3 regions of the Paenarthrobacter sp. YJN-D genome follow, and region 3 is predicted to be linked to each of the others. Evidence: riboswitches for the same ligand, from Rfam matches in the RefSeq annotation. Region 3 holds a riboswitch; each other region holds the start of a gene.
The links. A riboswitch is a leader RNA that binds a small molecule or an ion and turns the genes downstream of it on or off. The one in region 3 is predicted to bind thiamine pyrophosphate.
Positions count from the first base shown of each region.

Region 1 (6,219 bases), 1.5 Mb from region 3:
CGCGATCGGCTTGCTGAGGTTCCCGGACCTCATGAGCCGCATGCACGCAGCCACCAAGCCGCAGGTGTTGGGCTTGTTCCTGATGCTCGCAGCGATCGGCCTGCAGATGCGTACTTGGTGGGTGTGGCCCGTCCTGCTGGTGGCGTGGATTTTCCAGCTTCTCACCGCGCCGGTGTCCGCCCACATGGTGGGGCGCTCCGCGTACCGGACCAAACACGGGCACCGTGAGAAGCTCACCAAGGACGAACTCGAAGCCGTGGTCCAAAGGGCCGCCGCCGGCCAGGAGCCCTCCGAACCTTAAAGCAACGCGGGGTCACTTATGGCCCATTACCCCCATGGGGATGGGCCATAAGTGACCCCGCGTTGCTTGTTGGGTGATGCTTAGACGATGTCCTGGGACTTCGCGAAGCGGGCAATCGCCCGCTGGGTGCCGCGGCTGGCAAGGACCTGGATCAGCGTGCTCACGAAAGCGGAAATCAGCGCGAAGGTCAGAGCCGAGCGGAGGCTCGTCTCCATGTCATCGTTGCCTGTGGGCGGCTTGTTGCCCGTGGCCTTTTCCCAGCCTTTGTTGACGAGTTTGGTACCGACAAAGCCTGCACCGAGGCTTACCCCGGCGCCCAGCAGCTTGAAAAAGAGGTTCATGCCACCAGCCTAGCTGCACGGCACGGCTACCCGCGGTTTTCCCGCTCCTTGAGAAACGCTGCCAAGGACCCGACCGGAGCCAGAACCGGGACGACCGGGTGCTCGGCGGACCACACTGCCCCTACGGAATCGAGGACAGCGATTTCCTTCAGCAGATAGTAGGTGGGTGGCATCAGCTTCAACTGCCCTGCGGCTTCCGCTTCCAGGATTCCGGACACCGGCATCCACAGCGACTGCCAAGCCTCCGTGGTTTGATGCCGGGGCTGCGCTTCCGGTGCCGGCTTGGCCACATAGAAGTAGGTGTCGAAGCGCTTGGGCATGTCTATGGGCGTGATCCAGTTGGCCCAGGGGCGCAGGTCTCCGGGCTCGATGCCCAGCCCGGCTTCTTCCTGGACTTCGCGGATTGCTGCCGTGAGCACCATTCCCGCGTTCCTCTCCGCCAACGCTGTGTCCGCGGAAATCGAACTCTGCGCCCAGGACAACGCATGGCTGCGCAGCAGTTCCCCGGGGTAGTCCCAGCCGGACTGATCCACAGCGTCCACCCGGCCGCCCGGAAAGACCACCATTCCTGCCGCGAAGTCCATGGTGCTGACTCTGTGCTGGACAAATGCCTCTAGCCCCGAGGGGGCGTCGCGGAGCAGAATCACGCTGGCAGCGAGGCGTGGCTCGGCCACGGGTGCGTGGGAGCCTGGAAGATCCGTCATCAGGCCATTCTTGCAGGTGCGTTGTGGGGCCTGGTGTGCGTGTTTAGGCGCGGGGATGGGGTGCAGAGTGGGCCTCGCAACGCACCCTCGTTGCGTTGTGGGGCCTGGTGTGCGTGTTTAGGCGCGGGGATGGGGCGCAGAGTGGGCCTCGCAACGCACCCTCGTTGCGTTGTGGGGCCTGCTGTGCGTGCTTAGGTGTGGGGATGGGGTGCAGAGCGGGCCTCGCAACAGGATTGTGACCGCGGCCCAGAGCCGGCCGTACGCGGAGGTGTAAACTGAACCCGCCCATCAGGGCAGATTTGATAACGACAGGGGAGCGCCGCCGTCGGACCTTGCAGCGATGCAGGAGACGCGAGGGCGCTGAGAGTGCGGACAGCCGCAGACCCTCGAACCTGATCCGGTTAGTACCGGCGCAAGGGAGTCGAGCTTCTCAGAGTGTCCGGAGCCGGACGGCGCAAGCCAGGCGGATTCCGGGGAGCACTTTCCCCTCCTGTAACCTCAGGAGGCAGAAAAATGACCACGGTAAACGTGAAGAAGACCAGTTATAGCTGGCGTGTTGTAGACATCGTGGTGGCGGCCCTCATCGCCATCGCCGGCGGCGTGATTTTCTGGGCCTGGTCCCAGGGCGCGGCACTGGTATCCATCCCCATGAATGCGGCGTACCCGCCCCTTACCGGCCTGATCGCCGGTGGCTGGATGATCCCCGCAGTCCTGGGCATGCTCATTATCCGAAAGCCCGGCGCAGCTCTTTTCTGCGAGGCCGTCGCAGCCACGGGTGAGCTCATCATGGGTTCGCAGTACGGCACCACGGTGCTCATCTCCGGCGTCCTGCAGGGCCTTGGCGCCGAGCTGATCTTCGCCGCGTTCCGCTACAAGAAGTTCAACCTGCCCACCGCACTCCTCGCGGGCGCAGGCGCGGGCCTCTTCTGCGGTCTGAACGACTCCTTCCTGCCCTGGGGCTGGAATATCGCCTACGAGGCCATCGACAAACTGACGTACATCACCTTCACCACCATCTCAGGTGCAGTGATCGCCGGCGGCCTGTCCTGGATCGCCACCCGCGGTCTGGCCACGACGGGTGTCCTGAGTTCCTTCGCGTCGCGGAAGGCCGCTTCGGAGCCAGTCTTCAACTGATGTCTGCCACACACAGCGGCACGGTCCGGCCTGCCGCCATCTCCGCCGAGGGGTGGGGATGGCGGCATGCCGGCCGGGCCCAGCCTGCCATCCAGGGCCTTGACCTCCGCATTGAACCGGGGGAACGCGTCCTGTTGCTGGGCCCTTCGGGGGCCGGCAAGTCCACGCTCCTGCACGCCCTCGCCGGGGTGCTGGGTGACGAGGAAGACGACTCTGATGAGACCGGTTCGCTGCTGATCGACGGCGTCACTTCCCGCGAGCAGCGTGGCCGCGCCGGGCTGATGCAGCAGGATCCCGAAACGCAGGTGGTTCTCTCCCGGGTGGGCGACGACGTTGCCTTCGGCGCGGAGAACCTTGCCGTGCCGCGCGAGGAGATCTGGTCCCGGGTGCATGAAGCGCTCGACGACGTCGGCTTGCGTACCGCATCAGGCGGCGGTTTGGCATTGGACCACCCGACGGCGGCACTTTCCGGGGGACAGAAGCAGCGCCTCGCGCTGGCCGGCATTTTGGCGATGCGGCCAGGCTTGATCCTGCTGGACGAACCCACGGCCAACCTCGATCCTGCAGGGGTCCTCGAGGTCCGCGACGCCGTGGCCCGCTGCCTGGACAAGACCGGCGCCACGCTGGTGGTGGTGGAGCACAGGGTGTCCGTGTGGAAGGACCTGGTGGACAGGATAGTGGTCCTGCAGCCCGGTACCGCAGGCCCGCAATCAGGCACCCCGGGAGTCCTCCTGGATGGTCCGCCGGAGCAGGTCCTCACCCAGGCGCGCTCCATGCTGATGGCGGCGGGCGTATGGGTTCCCGGCTACGTTCCCGCCACAAGGGCGCGTGCCCGGACGTCCGGGACAAACGAACTCCTCCTCGCAGCGCAGGACCTGGCCGTGTCCCGGGAAAAGCCCAGGCGGAAGCGCTTCCGAACCATCCCTCCGGTTCCGGTGCAGAGGGACATCACCGCCCAGGTCCGTGCTGGCCAGGCGTTGACCATTACCGGGCCCAATGGTGCCGGGAAGTCCACTTTTGCGCTGACGTTGGCCGGCCTTCTGGCGCCGGTGGACGGCATGGTGAGCGCCGGCGTCGACCTTTCGGAGGGGGCGGGCATCGACCCGTACAAATGGAAGGCCGATCAGCTCATCTCCAGGATCGGCACGGTCTTCCAGGAGCCGGAGCACCAGTTCGTCACGGGCAAGGTCCTGGATGAGCTCATGTTCGGCCCCAGGCACCTGGGCCACGGCGGGGAACGCGTGGACGAATTGGTGGAGCGGCTGAGGCTCTCCCATCTGGTGGACGCCAATCCCTACACACTGTCCGGCGGTGAGAAGCGCAGGCTTTCAGTGGCTACGGTGTTGGCGGCGCACCCGAAGGTACTCGTCCTCGATGAGCCCACCTTCGGACAGGACGCCAACACCTGGGCCGAACTGGCCTCGTTCCTCTCGGAGTTGCTGGACGCCGGTACCGCCGTGGTTTCCGTGACCCACGACCAGGAATTCAGTGCCGTACTGGGCGGGACGGAACTGCGGCTCGGGCCGGTGTCCCAAGGTGAGACGGCCCCCCAGGAAGCGGGTGCGGCATGAGGGACGCACTGAACCTGCGCGGCAACCACGCGCTCTTGACCCGGGCAAACCCGTTGGCGAAGTTCGTGGCCGTCTTCCTTATCTCCCTGGTGCTGGCCCTGTCCATCGACTGGGTTTCCGCGTCCACGGCTCTCCTCGCGGAATTGGCGCTCTTCCCCTTGGCCGGCCTCACCCTCCGCCTTCTCTGGCAGCGCGCCTGGCCGCTGATCATTGCGGCGGCGATCGGTGGCTGGAGTACCGCGATTGTCGCCGCTGACAGCGGCGCAGTACTGCTCGACGTCGGACTCTGGTCCATCAGCGAAGGTTCCCTTGAGCTGGGGCTCGGCTTCATGCTGCGCGGTTTGGCGATCGCCCTCCCCGCGATCCTGCTGATGTCCTGCACCGACCCGACGGACCTGGCGGACGCACTTGCGCAGAAGGCAAAGCTGCCGCACCGATTTGTCCTCGGTTCCCTTGCCGCCATGCGGCTGGTGGGCCTCATGGCGGAGGAGTGGCAGACCATCGGCATGGCCCGGCGCGCCCGCGGTGTCGGCTCGCAGGGAAGCCCGATCCAGCGCCTCAAAGCGACGCTCGGACAGAGCTTCGGGCTGCTGGTCCAGGCCGTCCGGCGGGCTTCGCGGTTGGCCGTGACCATGGAAGCCCGCGGTTTCGGCGGGGGACAACGGACGTGGGCGCGTGAGTCCACGTACTCGCTGATGGACGTCTGGGTGGTACTTGGCGGCGTGGCCATAGCCGGAGGCGCCGTCCTCACGGCTTTGGGCGCCGGAACGTGGAGCTTCGTGTGGCGTTAGCGGGCCGGTAGCTCCTGGATTTCGTCGAAATCTGCGCGGGTGAGGAAGCCGAGCTGGGCCTCCTTCTCCTCGAGCTGGATGATCGGGCCGAGTTCGAAGCACGTCGCTTCAAGCCGGCGCAGGGCTTTGGCGTTGCGTGAGTCTGGCTCCACGATGATCCGGTCCTTGCCCGGGAGCGAGAACATGTACCTGATAAGGGAGGTGCCGAGCCTGGGGGTGAAGTGCGGAATGGGGCGCGTTGCCGGTGCCAGCAGCAGATGCATCCCGATGTCCGCCTCGCGGGCGGGGTAGGCCTCGCCCACGGGATCGTGCAGTGGTTCGTATGTCTGGAACAGGGCCAGGGGCTCGCCGTCGAGGAGGGCCAGGAAAGCGTGGTGCGTGTCCAGTGAGTCAAGGAATCCGTAGATTTCCAGCACTTCCTCTTGGGACTTCTCCGTCATGCCCCAGAACCTGGCGCGGGGTTGCTTGACCCATTCGAAGATGAGCCCGATGTCTTCGCTGGGGACCAGCGGGACAAGGCGCAATTCACCCCAGCCTTCGAGGTTCTCGGAGTAGACGGTGGTGCGGACGGAGAAGTCCTGGGTGGCGGTGCTCATGTGTTCCTTCGGTAGGCGGGTGTCTGGTGTCAGTTCGGGTCTTTGGCCAGGGCGGACCAGTCCGTGGTTACAGGGGCCATCCGGCCTTCGCTCCAGAGCGGGAGCTGGTCCGCGAAGTGGCTGTGGCCGGGCGATCCGGCGGCGCCGAAAGGCACAATCCACCGGCTGTTCTCCCGGCAGTCCAGGTCCCAGACGTAACGGGCCACAGGTCCGCGGAAGCTTCGGTCGTCCACTCCAGGGAGGCTTTCGGTGCTCAGCACGCAGCCGGTGTCTCCACTGAGGGCGGCCGTGGGCGCCGCAGCGGCAAGGGTTTCGGGGAGCACATGGACTGCCAGCAGCGTGTGCCGGTCACCCCAGGACGCGCCGTCCAGCAACGTTTCTTCCAATGCTGTGGCTTCCAACGCCGCCGCTGCCTCCACGGAGACGGCGATGCCAAGTTCGGAGCCGCGGGCCAGCAGGGTCTCCAGTGCGAAGCCGATGCGCGATGCCACGGACAACCACGGGCCAAACAAGGGGGAATAGCCGCTCGGGGTGTTCAGGGGAGCAAGAGCGGCGTGACGTTCGAGGCGCTGGACCAATGCACCGCGCCAGGCAGCGAAAACGGCCGCGGGATGGCTGCCGGCGTCCATCCGGCCATCCCACGCCAGTAGCTGCAGTCTCAGTTCCTTCGCCTCGTCGGACAGCCCGGTTGTCTCCAGTGCAGCCAGAATCTTCCGGAAGAACGGCCACGGACCGAGCAACGTGTCGGTATGGATTCCCTGCATGGTGTCGCCGGACAGCG
Region 1 covers NZ_CP053549.1:3,820,079-3,826,297, reverse strand. The annotation lists gene mnhG (monovalent cation/H(+) antiporter subunit G) at 1-301, shown strand, start outside; gene HMI60_RS17735 (DUF4235 domain-containing protein) at 382-642, opposite strand; gene HMI60_RS17730 (NUDIX domain-containing protein) at 669-1,346, opposite strand; TPP riboswitch at 1,647-1,783, shown strand; gene HMI60_RS17725 (ECF transporter S component) at 1,860-2,480, shown strand; gene HMI60_RS17720 (ABC transporter ATP-binding protein) at 2,480-4,051, shown strand; gene HMI60_RS17715 (energy-coupling factor transporter transmembrane protein EcfT) at 4,048-4,842, shown strand; gene HMI60_RS17710 (GNAT family N-acetyltransferase) at 4,839-5,438, opposite strand; gene HMI60_RS17705 (penicillin acylase family protein) at 5,468-6,219, opposite strand, start outside.
Region 1: linked by a shared signal. The riboswitch ahead of HMI60_RS17725 (ECF transporter S component) and the one ahead of thiC (phosphomethylpyrimidine synthase ThiC) in region 3 are both predicted to bind thiamine pyrophosphate.

Region 2 (6,219 bases), 1.9 Mb from region 3:
CACTGGGGGGTCTCGGCGCCTCGGGTCGTGGCGCACGACGTCGGCGGCGCGGTCGCGCTGCGGGCGACGCTCCTGCACGACGTGAACTTCGAGTCGCTCACGCTCATCGATGCCGCGACGGTGAGTGGTTGGGGCGCCGGCGGGTTCTTCCAAACCGTCCACCAGCACCCCGAGGCCTTCGAGGCGCTCCCCGACTGGGCTAGCGCTGCCCTGATCGACGCCAAGATCCGGTCCGGCAGTCACGTGGGTCTGCGTGCAGACGCCCTGGCTTCGTACACGGGCCAGTGGGCGGGTACGGAAGGGGCGCGGGCGTTCTACCGGCAGTACACCCAAGGCGGCGAGGAGAACACCGACGAGCTACAGGATCGACTCCGGCTGTTGGATATCCCGATCCACGTGATCTGGGGCTCGGAAGATGCGTGGCTGGGTGTCGACTACGCCCATCGGCTCGTCACTGCACTTCCGGATCACGCGCGGTTTTCGATCATCGAGGGAGCCGGGCACATGGTGCCGGAGGATCGGCCCGGCGAACTCCTCAGGCTGCTGAGCGCGTGAACGCCGTGCAGTCCGCCGTGCCCGAGGAGCTGCGTGTCGTCGTGGAGTTTTGCAACAGCGCCACACTGCTGCACGGCACCGACGCGCTGGCGACCATCCGTGACGGGCGGGCGTGGCTGGTCCGGTATGGATGGGACGGGGAGCCCACGCTCGAGCATCTCATCTCGTTGCGCGACGCCCGCGAGGTCATGCGCGCGTTCCTGGCCGACCGTACCGACACGGCAGCGCGATCCGCCCTGAACCAGCTCGCTCAGGAGCACTGGGCAGGCCCCCACGTCGACGACGACGGGCGGCTCGCGCTGACCCCGTCGGCCGGCCTGCCGGTCTCGCCGGCGGGAGCAGCGGTCGGGGCGCTCCTGCTCCACGGCTTGACCGGCTCGGGGCAGCGGCTCAGGACCTGCGCGTCGGAAGCGTGCAGGTGGGTGTTCTACGACAGTTCACGGTCCAGGACCCGGACCTGGTGCGACATGAACACGTGCGGGGCGCGGAGCAAGATGCGCCAGTACCGCGATCGGCTCACCTGAATCTGATCCGATCCGGTGGGTGGGCTGCGGCATCTGCAAGCCCCGACTCACCCCTGTCGCCACAACCTGCCGATACCCCGACGGTCTGCGTGCCTGGGACTGTTGTTTGGAGAACCGTTACGCGGCGGCGTCCAGGGCTTCGAGCAGCGACTTGGCTGCCGCCGTCGGATCTTCCGCCTCGGTAATGGCGCGAACGACGACGATACGGCTGGCGCCCGCAGCGAGCACCTGCTCGACGTTGCCGAGATCGATTCCGCCGATCGCAAACCACGGCACCTGCACGGCGCCGCCGGTGGTCTCCTCCGCGCGCCTGATCGCTTCCGCGGCATATGTGACCAGGCCGGTTCCCACCGCTTCGCGGCCGGGTTTGGTGGGGGTCGCCCAGACGGGACCAACGCAGAAATAGTCCAGCCCAGGCTCGCCCGGCGAAGCCGTGATCGCGGCATTTACCTGCTCAGGCGTATGGGTGGAGAGACCAATCGAAGCGGGGCGGGGAAGGAACGTGCGGGCAATCTCCAGCGGGAGGTCCTTCTGGCCCACATGGAACACCGGAGCCCCGGAAACACTGGCAATATCGGCCCGGTCGTTGACCGCCCAGAGCCGCCCGTGCCGTTCTGCGACGCCACGCAGGATCGCCAGCAATTCCAATTCCTCGGCGGCTTCGATCGTCTTGTCACGGAGTTGGATGATGTCCACCCCGCCCTGGAACGCGGCGTCGGCAAAGTCTTCAAAATCGCCTTGGCGCTTGCGCGCATCAGTGCACAGGTAGAGGCGGGCGCTGGCGAGGGCAGAGTGCTGGGTCATGGAATCCACAGTAGTTCCTCTAAACTGGGCACGTACTGCGGGAGCCGTGACCTACGTCTTTATGACCGTCCGGCTGAGAGGGCTTCAGAGCCGACCGCTTGACCTGATCCGGCTAGTACCGGCGTAGGGAAGGAAACAGATGGCAGAAGCCATTCACGCGGATGTTGCCGTTATCGGCGGAGGCGTCATCGGACTGGGCATCGCCCACCAGGCCCGGAAGCTGGGCCGCTCCGTAGCACTCATCGATCCGGCGCCCGCCACCGGTGCGACATTTGCTGCTGCCGGAATGTTGGCGCCCGTGAGCGAGCTGCACTACCAGGAAGAAGACCTCCTGGAGCTCATGCTCGAGTCATCCCGGTTGTGGCCTTCGTTTGCCGGCGGCCTTCACCGGCCTGTGGAAGATACCGGATACCGCACGACGCCGACCCTCGCCGTGGGTGCCGATGCCGCCGACCGCCGCGCGCTCGCGGACCTTCGCACCGTCCAGCTCGCGGCGGGCCTGGGGGTCGAACCGTTGCCGTTGCGGACCGCCAGGGAACGCGAACCGCTCCTTAGCCCGCAAATTTCCTGTGCCTTTGATATCCCCGCCGATCACCAGGTGGATCCCCGGAAGCTGGCGGAGTGCCTCATGGCAGGGCTGGCCGCGCATTCATCCGGCGATGGCACGTGGGTAGGCGGCGCCAGGGAAGGATTTGCCGTTGCAGAGTCCGCGCACGGCCTGTTGTGGGACGGGGACCAGGTAGCCGGAGTGGAGCTCGAATCCGGCAAATCCGTCATGGCCGGCGAAACCGTGGTGGCCAACGGGCTGGGCGCCCCCGCGCTCGCCGGCCTTCCTGAGGGTCTTGAACTTCCGGTCAGGCCGGTCTACGGGGACATCCTCAGGCTTCGGGTCCCCGCGCACCTCCAACCGCTGCTCACTGCCACTGTTCGTGGCATGGTCCGCGGGGTGCCCGTTTACATCGTTCCCAGGGACGACGGAACCGTAGTCATCGGAGCTACCCAACGGGAGGACGGCTTGTCGGCGGCCTCCAACGCAGTCTCTGCCGGCGGGGTTTACCAGCTCCTTCGGGACGCCCAGGTACTGGTTCCCGCGGTGGCCGAACTTGAACTCCTGGAAGCAACTGCGCGCGCCAGGCCAGGGACTCCGGATAACGCTCCGTTGCTGGGCCGCGTAGCCGGTTCAAGCGGGGACATCGCGGGCCTGATTGTGGCCACCGGGTTCTTCCGGCATGGCGTCCTCCTGACCCCCGTGGCCGCCATGATCGTGGGGGAGCTGCTCAATGGTTCCTCCGAGACCCGATGGTCCCTTTTCCGGCCCGACCGTTTCAGTGCAACCGCGCGTCGCTCTCAACTCCACAGCAAGGAAACAGTATGAACATCAAGCTCAACGGCGCCGTCCGCCAGGTGCCCGCCGACGCCTCCGTCAGCACGCTCGTCACGGCCGTCACCGGCCGCGTACTCGACCACCGTGGACAGGCGGCCGACGGCGGGAAGCTGGGTGTCGCCGTCGCCCGCAATTCCGAGGTGGTGCCGCGCAGCCAGTGGGCGGCTACTCCGCTGGCCGACGGCGATGAACTCGAACTCGTTACCGCAGTACAGGGAGGCTGAATCATGACCACAGCAAGCACCGAAATCCTTACTGACGCCTTGGTGATCGACGGCGTCGAATTCGGGTCCCGCCTGATCATGGGAACGGGAGGTGCGCCGAGCCTTGACGGGCTCGGAGCCGCGCTCCTGGCATCCGGAACCGAGCTCACCACCGTGGCTATGCGACGCTATTCGCCGGCCGAAACCGGTTCGCTGTTCCAGCTGCTGGTGGACAACAACATCCGGGTCCTCCCGAACACTGCAGGGTGTTTCACGGCGAAGGACGCCGTGATGACGGCGGAACTGGCACGCGAGGCGCTGGAGACCGACTGGGTCAAGCTGGAAGTCATCGCGGACGAGCACACGCTGCTCCCTGACGCTGTTGAACTGGTGGACGCCACCGAGCAATTGGTGAACCGCGGCTTCAAAGTGTTCGCCTACACCAACGACGATCCCGTGCTTGCCCTCCGCCTCGAGAACCTCGGCGCCACGGCAGTCATGCCGCTGGGCTCGCCCATCGGGACCGGCCTGGGCATCCTGAACCCGCACAACATAGAACTCATCGTGTCCCGGGCCTCCGTGCCGGTGGTGCTGGACGCCGGGATCGGAACAGCTTCCGACGCGGCACTTGCCATGGAACTGGGCTGTGACGCGGTCCTGCTGGCGACCGCAGTGACCCGCGCGCAGAACCCTGTGCAGATGGGTCAAGCCTTCAAACACGCCGTCATCGCCGGTAGGCTGGCCAAACAGGCAGGCCGGATTCCGCGTCGTGAGCACGCCTTGGCGTCCTCGGCCATGGAAGGCCGGGCGGAGTTCCTCTAAAGCCGGGTTTCTCCCGGGCCGGGTTCCCCGCAACGAAGGAGCAACCATGGTTAACAGGAAAGAACCGGTGCCCCAGGCAGCGGTCGAAGCCGCGCTCAAGGACCTCCCGGGTTGGAAGCTCCAAAACGGCCTCGTAACCGTTTACAAGACGTCGACGGCGGCCGAGGCTTTGGCCCTCATCGCGGCCATTGGACAGATCGCCGAAGAGCAGAACCACCATCCGGATCTTGACTGGCGGTACAACAGGGTCTTCCTGCGTTACGTGTCCCATGACGCCGGCGGACAGGTAACCCAACGCGACCTTGCTGCTGCCGCCTCCGTAAGTGAGGCAGCATCGGCCACGGGTGCCCTCGCTGAGCCGGGTCGCTATCCGGGCGCCGAGGGCCTTTAAACGGCAGTGACCATCACCCGTGGGTGATGGTCACTGCCGGTTTTCGAGCCTAGAGCCGCAAGGCCTTGGTCAGCGCCTCAGTATCATGCTTGGTGCGGGTCCGTCCCAGATAGACCACAATGCCCGCTGCCGCTGCACTTCCGAGCACGATCGGCAGGACCCAGGGGATCCATGTCGCGCCCGGCTGGTAGCCCAGTCCGGCACTGATGAAAGCAATCCAGCTCAGGGTGCCAACAGCGGCCGCAATGCCTGCGGGCAATGCAATCCCGTACCTGCTGTGCCGCTTATCGGTGGCCCACACGATGAAACCGGCAGCAACGGTGGCCAGAACCACGATGACAAGTGAAAGCATGAGACTCCTTAGCGGACGAAGGCGGGACGGTGAACGCTAGAGGGCGCCGAAGCCGACCCGGCGGACTTCCTCGGCGCCGATTTCCACGTATCCCAGTACGTTGCCCGGAACGATGACCTGGCGGCCCTTCTCATCGGTCAGCCGCAGTTCCGAGCCCTTGGACACGGCCTCGGCCACGATCTTGGCTACGGCGTCAGCGTCCAGGGCGGATTCGAGCACAATTTCACGGCCAACGTTCTGAATGCCGATCTTTACTTCCACAGCAAGGCCTCCAAGCCAATCAAGTGTTAAGTCAGTCCTCTATTTGTAGCCTAGGACTCTTTGGGGAATCGACTGATTCCGCGCCAAGCTAAACGATAGATCAGATCGCTGGCGACATCGAGGTCCAGGTTTCCGTCCGTTTCAAGCCAATAACGGGCGCTGACCTGGGCCATTCCTGCCAGGCCGCGACCCAGGAGCTGGGCTTCGAGGGGCGGGAGTTTGGTGTCCTCGGCAATGACATGGGCGACGGCGTCGGCGAACGTCTTGTTGAACGTCTCCAGACGGGAGCTGACATCGGGATCGTTGATGAGGTCGGACTCAAACACAAGGCGGTGCGCCTGGTCGTCGTCCGCAATGAACCTGTAATAGGCGCGCATGACGGCCTTGACGCGCTCCTTGTTGTCCGTGGTGGAGTTCAGTGCACCGAGCATCAAATCCGTCAGGGTTGCCAGATGGCTGTCCAGGAGCGCCATGTACAGCTCGCGTTTGGACGGGAAGTGCTGGTAGAGCACCGGCTTGCTGACGTGCGCAGTTTCTGCGATCTCGTCCATTGCCGCGCCGTGGAAGCCGTTGGAGACGAAGACTTCCAAGGCGGCGTTCAGCAGCTGTGCCCGGCGTTCGTCACGCGGCAACCTTGGTGAACGAGGTGAACCGGTCCGTTCCTGCTTTGCGGGTGCCCCATCGTTTGCCCGTGTGCCGTCAGCCACAGTCTGCCGCCTTTCCTTTGCAGTTATGACCACTCTACCGGTGGGTAATATGACCGGGCGGCATCGGCAGGCATACATTGGGGTATGGCCTCAATTGTTGCTGCCCACTCCGCTGCGCCCACCGTCCTGCCGCCCCTTGTCGAACCGGCCGCCGAGCTCTCGCCGGCCGAGGTTGAGCGGTACTCACGGCATCTCATCATTCCCGAAATCGGAGCC
Region 2 covers NZ_CP053549.1:2,890,778-2,896,996, reverse strand. The annotation lists gene HMI60_RS13385 (alpha/beta fold hydrolase) at 1-555, shown strand, start outside; gene HMI60_RS13380 (CGNR zinc finger domain-containing protein) at 552-1,079, shown strand; gene thiE (thiamine phosphate synthase) at 1,197-1,883, opposite strand; TPP riboswitch at 1,911-2,030, shown strand; gene thiO (glycine oxidase ThiO) at 2,023-3,258, shown strand; gene thiS (sulfur carrier protein ThiS) at 3,255-3,491, shown strand; gene HMI60_RS13360 (thiazole synthase) at 3,495-4,292, shown strand; gene HMI60_RS13355 (4a-hydroxytetrahydrobiopterin dehydratase) at 4,339-4,683, shown strand; gene HMI60_RS13350 (membrane protein) at 4,733-5,035, opposite strand; gene HMI60_RS13345 (DUF3107 domain-containing protein) at 5,072-5,296, opposite strand; gene HMI60_RS13340 (TetR/AcrR family transcriptional regulator) at 5,347-6,081, opposite strand; gene moeB (molybdopterin-synthase adenylyltransferase MoeB) at 6,088-6,219, shown strand, end outside.
Region 2: linked by a shared signal. The riboswitch ahead of thiO (glycine oxidase ThiO) and the one ahead of thiC (phosphomethylpyrimidine synthase ThiC) in region 3 are both predicted to bind thiamine pyrophosphate.

Region 3 (6,219 bases):
CAAGGACGAAGCAGCCCGGATGGCGAAGAAATTCGCCGACCAGGAAGACTTCACCCTTGACGACTTCCTGGCCCAGATGCAGCAGATCCGCAACATGGGCTCCATGAAGAAGATGCTCATGATGATGCCGGGTGCGCAGAACATCCGCCAGCAGCTTGAGAACTTCGACGAAAAAGAGATCGACCGCGTCGAAGCGATCGTCCGTTCCATGACCCCGCACGAGCGTGTGGCTCCCAAGATCATCAACGGCTCACGCCGCGCCCGTATCGCCAAGGGTTCAGGTGTCCATGTTTCCGAGGTCAACGGCCTGCTGGAGCGTTTCGCCCAGGCCCAGAAGATGATGAAGAAGCTGGCCCAGGGCGGCGGCATGCCGGGCATGCCCGGAATGCCCGGCCTCGGTGGTCCCGGTGGAGGACGAAAGAACGGGAAGAACGCGCCCAAGAAGAAGGCACGGTCGGGCAACCCGGCCAAGGCTGCCCAGGAGCTGCGTGACGCAGAGGCCAAGCGGGCCAATGCGGCCTCGGCGGCTCCCACAGGCGCGGCCTTCGGCCAGGGCGCAGCGGACTTCGACCCGTCCTCGCTCAACCTTCCCAAGGGTTTCGACAAGTTCCTCGGTAAATAACCGTGCCGACATCCCGGCCCCGCGTCGGAGCCGGGATGTCAGAGCCGTCGAATAGGCTGAACCAATGCATAAGCAGCGCGTAGTCTTCCTTCACGGCCTGGGCAGTTTTGGTGCTGCGGCCTGGCCGAAGCAGCACGGCATGGCGCTTGGCTATGATGCACTTTTTCTCCGGAGGCACGGTTTTGATCCGGTCGCGGAACCGGCGGAATCCAACGTCGCTGCCGACGTCGCCATCGTGATTGGTGCCTTGGCTGATTCAGGGGGCGGCCACGTCGTAGCGCACGAGCAAGGCGCGATCTCCGCCATGTTGGCGGCCGTTGAGCGCCCTGATCTTGTGCATTCGCTTTCCTTGGTGGAGCCCGCCTGTTTGTCCTTGACTGCTGAGCTTCCCGCTACCGCTTCATATCGGGCGCTGATGGAACCGCTGTTTGAGGTGCGGGGCCAGCTCAACGACGCCGATTACCAGCGTGAGTTTTTCCTCCGCGCGTTTTCCGCCGAAACGGGAGGGCTCGACTCTCCCGAGGCCCGGCGTTCTGCCCGCAGGCTCCGGCTCCAAGCTCCGCCGTGGGAAGCTCCGCTGCACATTGTTCCTGGTGTTCCCACCTTGGTTCTTACTGGTGGTTGGGAGCCGCTGTACGAGGAAATCGCCGCGTACCTCCAGGAGACCGGTGCCCTCCGCCGTGTGGCAGCAGGCGGGCACCGGCCCCAGGACTCACCCGACGGCGATCACATCATCCGTTCGTTCGTCGCAGAGGTGCGACGGGCCAGGTCAGTTCAGGCTTCCTGACTGCGTGGTCCCATCGATCGGCTCCGGCGTCCGTGCGGAGGCCACCTGGAGCTCCGGCAGGTAGACCTTTCCACCGGAGGCGAGGAACTCCGCACTTTTTTCCCGCATCCCGCTGTACATTCCTGCGATCGCCGCTTGGGATTCTGCTGAACCGTATTCGTCGCGGATGTCCTGGCTGATGCGCATCGAACAGAACTTGGGCCCGCACATTGAGCAGAAGTGCGCCGTTTTGGCGGGTTCGGCCGGCAGCGTTTCATCGTGGAACGACTCGGCCGTCACAGGATCGAGGGACAGGGCAAACTGGTCCCTCCACCGGAACTCGAAGCGCGCCTTGGAAAGTGCGTCGTCGCGCTCGTGTGCGCCGGGGTGCCCCTTGGCAAGGTCCGCCGCGTGCGCCGCGATCTTATACGTGATCACCCCTGTTTTGACATCGTCTTTGTTGGGTAGGCCCAAGTGTTCCTTGGGCGTGACGTAGCAGAGCATGGCCGTACCGTAGCGGGCGATCTCCGTGGCACCGATGGCTGAGGTGATGTGGTCGTAGCCGGGGGCGACGTCGGTGACCAGCGGACCCAGGGTGTAGAACGGTGCCCCTTTGCAGAGTTCCTGCTGCCGTTCCACATTTTCGCGGACCAGGTGGAACGGGATATGCCCGGGACCTTCCACCATCACCTGCACGTCGAATTCCCAGGCGCGCTGTGTGAGTTCGGCCAGGGTGTCCAGTTCCGCGAATTGTGCGGCGTCGTTGGCGTCAGCGGTAGCGCCGGGACGCAGGCCGTCGCCGAGGGAAAACGCGACGTCGTACTTGGCAAAAATTTCGCACAACTCGTCGAAGTGCGTGTACAGGAAGTTCTCCTGGTGGTGGGCCAGGCACCACCCCGCCATGATGGACCCGCCACGGGAGACTATGCCTGTCACGCGGTTGGCGGTCAGCGGTACGTACCTGAGCAGTACACCGGCATGGATCGTCATGTAGTCCACGCCTTGCTCGCACTGTTCGATCACTGTGTCACGGAAGATTTCCCACGTGAGCTTGTTGGCTTCTCCATTGACCTTTTCCAGCGCCTGGTAGATGGGAACGGTGCCGATCGGAACAGGGGAGTTGCGGATCAGCCACTCGCGGGTGGTGTGGATGTCGTCGCCGGTTGACAAGTCCATGACGGTGTCCGCGCCCCACTGCGTAGCCCACTGAAGCTTGTCCACTTCTTCGGCAATTGAACTGGTGACGGCCGAATTGCCGATGTTGGCGTTGATCTTCACCAGGAAGGCCTTGCCGATAATCATGGGCTCGGATTCGGGGTGGTTGATGTTGTTGGGAATGATCGCGCGGCCGGCGGCGACTTCGCTGCGGACCAGTTCGACATCGCAATTCTCGCGCAGCGCCACGAAGCGCATCTCAGGCGTCACCAGGCCTTGCCGTGCGTAGTGCATCTGGGTGACGGTCTTACCCTCGACGGCGCGGCGAGGCACCGGTTGCGCGCCCTTCCACTCGGCTGAGGCGGCCCCGCGGCGAACAGCCGACTTGCCGTCGTCGAGCAGGTTCCGTTCGCGGCCGGAATAGGCCTCAGTGTCGCCGCGGGACTCGATCCATGCGGCCCGGAACGGTTCCAAGCCCACGACGGGATCGCTGCCCGGGCCTGCCGTCCGGTACACCTGCAGTGGTGCGTTGGCTTGGCCATTGGGGGAGGGCTCCAGCGCGATTTCCGTCACGGGGACGCGGATTCCGGCGTCATGGTCTTCAAGCCATGCCAGCGAATGGGACCTCAGGGACTGCGTAACAGGCTCGTTTTGGGCAGGGCTGGACTCGCTTTGGGCAGGGCTGTGCTGTGTTTTGGTGGTGCTCAAAGGATTACTCACTTCCTTCGCCGGCATTACCCGGACAGGTTCAACGGTCGCAGGCTGCCTCAGCCCGATCTCAGCCCCTGCAAGGGCACCCGTGTGGTCGTAGACGAAGCTACCACAGCTGGCAGGGGGCGCCCAGTCACATCAGTCCGCCGAAGCCTGCCGCCCCCCAGCGGATTAGGCTTTTGCCATGGCCAACATCATTGAATTCAGCGGACCCGTGCTCGTGGCAGCAGATGACGTGCGCCAAGGAATGTGGTCTGTTGGGGGAGCGCTGACGTTTGAAAAGCCGTCGTCCCCTCCAGACAAGGTACTGGACGGTTGGGTCCTGCCGGGTTTCGTGGATGCCCACTGCCATATCGGCTTGGGCGCCGGTGGGGCCGTGGACGACGCCACCACCCTCGCGCATGCCCAGGCCGACCTCGCTTCGGGAACCCTGCTGATCCGCGACTGCGGATCTCCCAGCGACACACGTTGGGTGCAGCAGCGGACGGACTTGCCCCGCCTTATCAGGTCCGGCCGCCACATCGCCCGAAGCCGTCGGTACCTGCGCGGATTGGGCCATGAGATTGAACCGGAACAGCTGGTGGAGACCGTCCGTAAGGAGGCCCGCGACGGCGACGGTTGGGTGAAGCTCGTAGGCGACTGGATCGACCGGGGCATTGGCGACCTGGCGCCCTCTTTTCCGGCAAAGCTGGTCAAGGACGCCGTAGCTGCCGCCCACGAGGAAGGTGCCAGGGTCACGGCGCACTGCTTTGCGGAGGACACAATCGACGACATGCTGGATGCCAACATCGACTGCATCGAACATGCCACTGGCCTTCTGACCCGGCACATCCCACGGCTGGTGGAGCAGTCAGTGCCGATCGTTCCCACGTTGGTGAACATTGCGACCTTTCCGGAGATCGCCGCCCAGGCGGCGCCAAAGTTCCCCGGGTACGCGGACCACATGACGCGGTTGTGGGAGCGCCGGCGTGAGCGGGTCCTTGAGGCTTTCGAGGCCGGGGTGGCGATCTACGCGGGAACGGATGCGGGCAGCGTGATCAAGCACGGCCGCATCGCGGACGAAATGCATGAACTGCACGATGCCGGCCTGCCGCCCGCCGCGGTCCTGGATGCCGCTGCGTGGGGCGCCCGGAAGTGGCTGGGAGCCGACGCCATCAGCGAAGGCGCCAGTGCCGACGTCGTTCTCTGCCATGACGATCCCCGGCACGACCTACGGACGGTATCCGGGCTCAAGCACGTGGTCCTTCGCGGTGAACTCATGGGATGAGCGTCAAATGGTTGGGAATAAATTGAAGCTTCAAGTAATTTAGAGAAGTAGAACCTGCCGAAAGGCGGACACTTCAACACCGGGAGCTTCACATGTCCACATCATCCGCACGGGACCTTCTTCCTGCCGACCTCGCCATGGGCACTGTCATGCTCAAGGTCGGCGACATGAAAGTCATGAGTGACTACTACCAGCGTGCTTTGGGCCTTGTGGTCGTGGCCGAACAGGACGGCGGCCTCTACCTGGGCCGGGCAGGCAAGCCCGTGGTTCACTTGGCGCCGGCTGCGGGGCTCCAGATTCCGGGGCGGGGGGAAGCCGGGTTGTTCCACACCGCCATACTGTTCCAGGATCAGCCCTCACTGGCGGCCACCATCGCCACCGCTGCCGGATACGAACCCCGGGCGTTCGTGGGCAGCGCAGACCACCTGGTCAGCGAAGCGTTCTACTTCACCGACCCGGAAGGCAACGGCATCGAGCTTTACTACGACAAGCCCCGTGAAACCTGGCAGTGGGACGGCAAGAACGTCGTCATGGACAACGTGGCCCTCCCGCCGCAACGTTTCCTTCAGCAGCACCTGAGCGAAGAAGCCGTCACTGGCCAGCATCAGGCAGCGGCCGGTGTCGGGCACGTCCACCTTCAGGTAGGTGACGTCGCCACCGCCCAGGACTTCTACGTCGGGACCCTGGGCTTCGAGCGGACCGCGGGCTGGCACGGCCAAGCACTGTTCGTATCCGCCGGCGGCTATCACCATCACATGGCCATGAATGTCTGGAACAGCCGGGGTGCCGGCCCCCGCAAGGACACTCTTGGGCTGGGGGAAGTGTTGATCGAGGTTCCATCCAGCGAGGATGTCGGGGCCTTGGCGGACCGTTTGCGCGTTGCCGGGGTGCAGAACCATCACACCGGCGCTGAACTGCAGTTCGAAGATCCGTGGCGGAACAAGCTGCGGGTGGCTGTTCGCTAGGCAGCATCCCGCCGGAGTGCCCGTCGGTGCCCCATGCTGCACTAGGCTGGGCAGTGACGGTTCGGGACCCTGGGGGGCCTGCGCCGGACGTCCCGTCAGCACGAAGGATTGAGAGTACTTTCCATGGGCTTTGCCGAAATTTTTGTAGCCACCCACGATGAAGCACTCAAGCGGGCGGCAGCCCTGGGTAAAGGTGCCGATGCCGCAGGCCCTGCAGTCCGCATCAACGGCATAACGGACTTCGAGGTGGAACAACTGGGCGACCTCGCCGGCCAGGCCGTCCATGCCGCAGGCGCTGACTACGAACTCGCGCTGGTGGACGTCACCAGTGACGCGCTGCTTGGCGTTCCCGAAGCGATGGTGAGGGCCTTGGCCGAGTTGCTCACGTATGAGAGCGAAGGTGAAGCCAATGTCCTGGATGACGTTGCTTCCGCCTGGGCGGAACAAGAAGACATGCCGTTCGACGCCGCCCAGTCCCGGCAGTACGTTCAGCAACTTGCCGCTCTGGCCACGGACGCGGAAAAAACGGAGCGCGCCGGGCTTTACGTCTGGTCCGAATAGCCACCTCTCCGGCTGGGTCCTGTCACTGACCGGGCCTTGGTGTGACCAAGAACTCACCGACCCGGAGGGCTTGAGTCGTAATCTACCCGGGCATCTGGCACAATAGACAGGTACTCGATCGGTGCGGCCCCTCTCTCCGTGCTCGTATCTTGTCCTTCGAACCGTCTAGTAT
Region 3 covers NZ_CP053549.1:993,952-1,000,170, reverse strand. The annotation lists gene ffh (signal recognition particle protein) at 1-622, shown strand, start outside; gene HMI60_RS04700 (alpha/beta fold hydrolase) at 687-1,409, shown strand; gene thiC (phosphomethylpyrimidine synthase ThiC) at 1,392-3,251, opposite strand; TPP riboswitch at 3,247-3,354, opposite strand; gene HMI60_RS04690 (amidohydrolase family protein) at 3,439-4,521, shown strand; gene HMI60_RS04685 (VOC family protein) at 4,614-5,486, shown strand; gene HMI60_RS04680 (hypothetical protein) at 5,610-6,047, shown strand.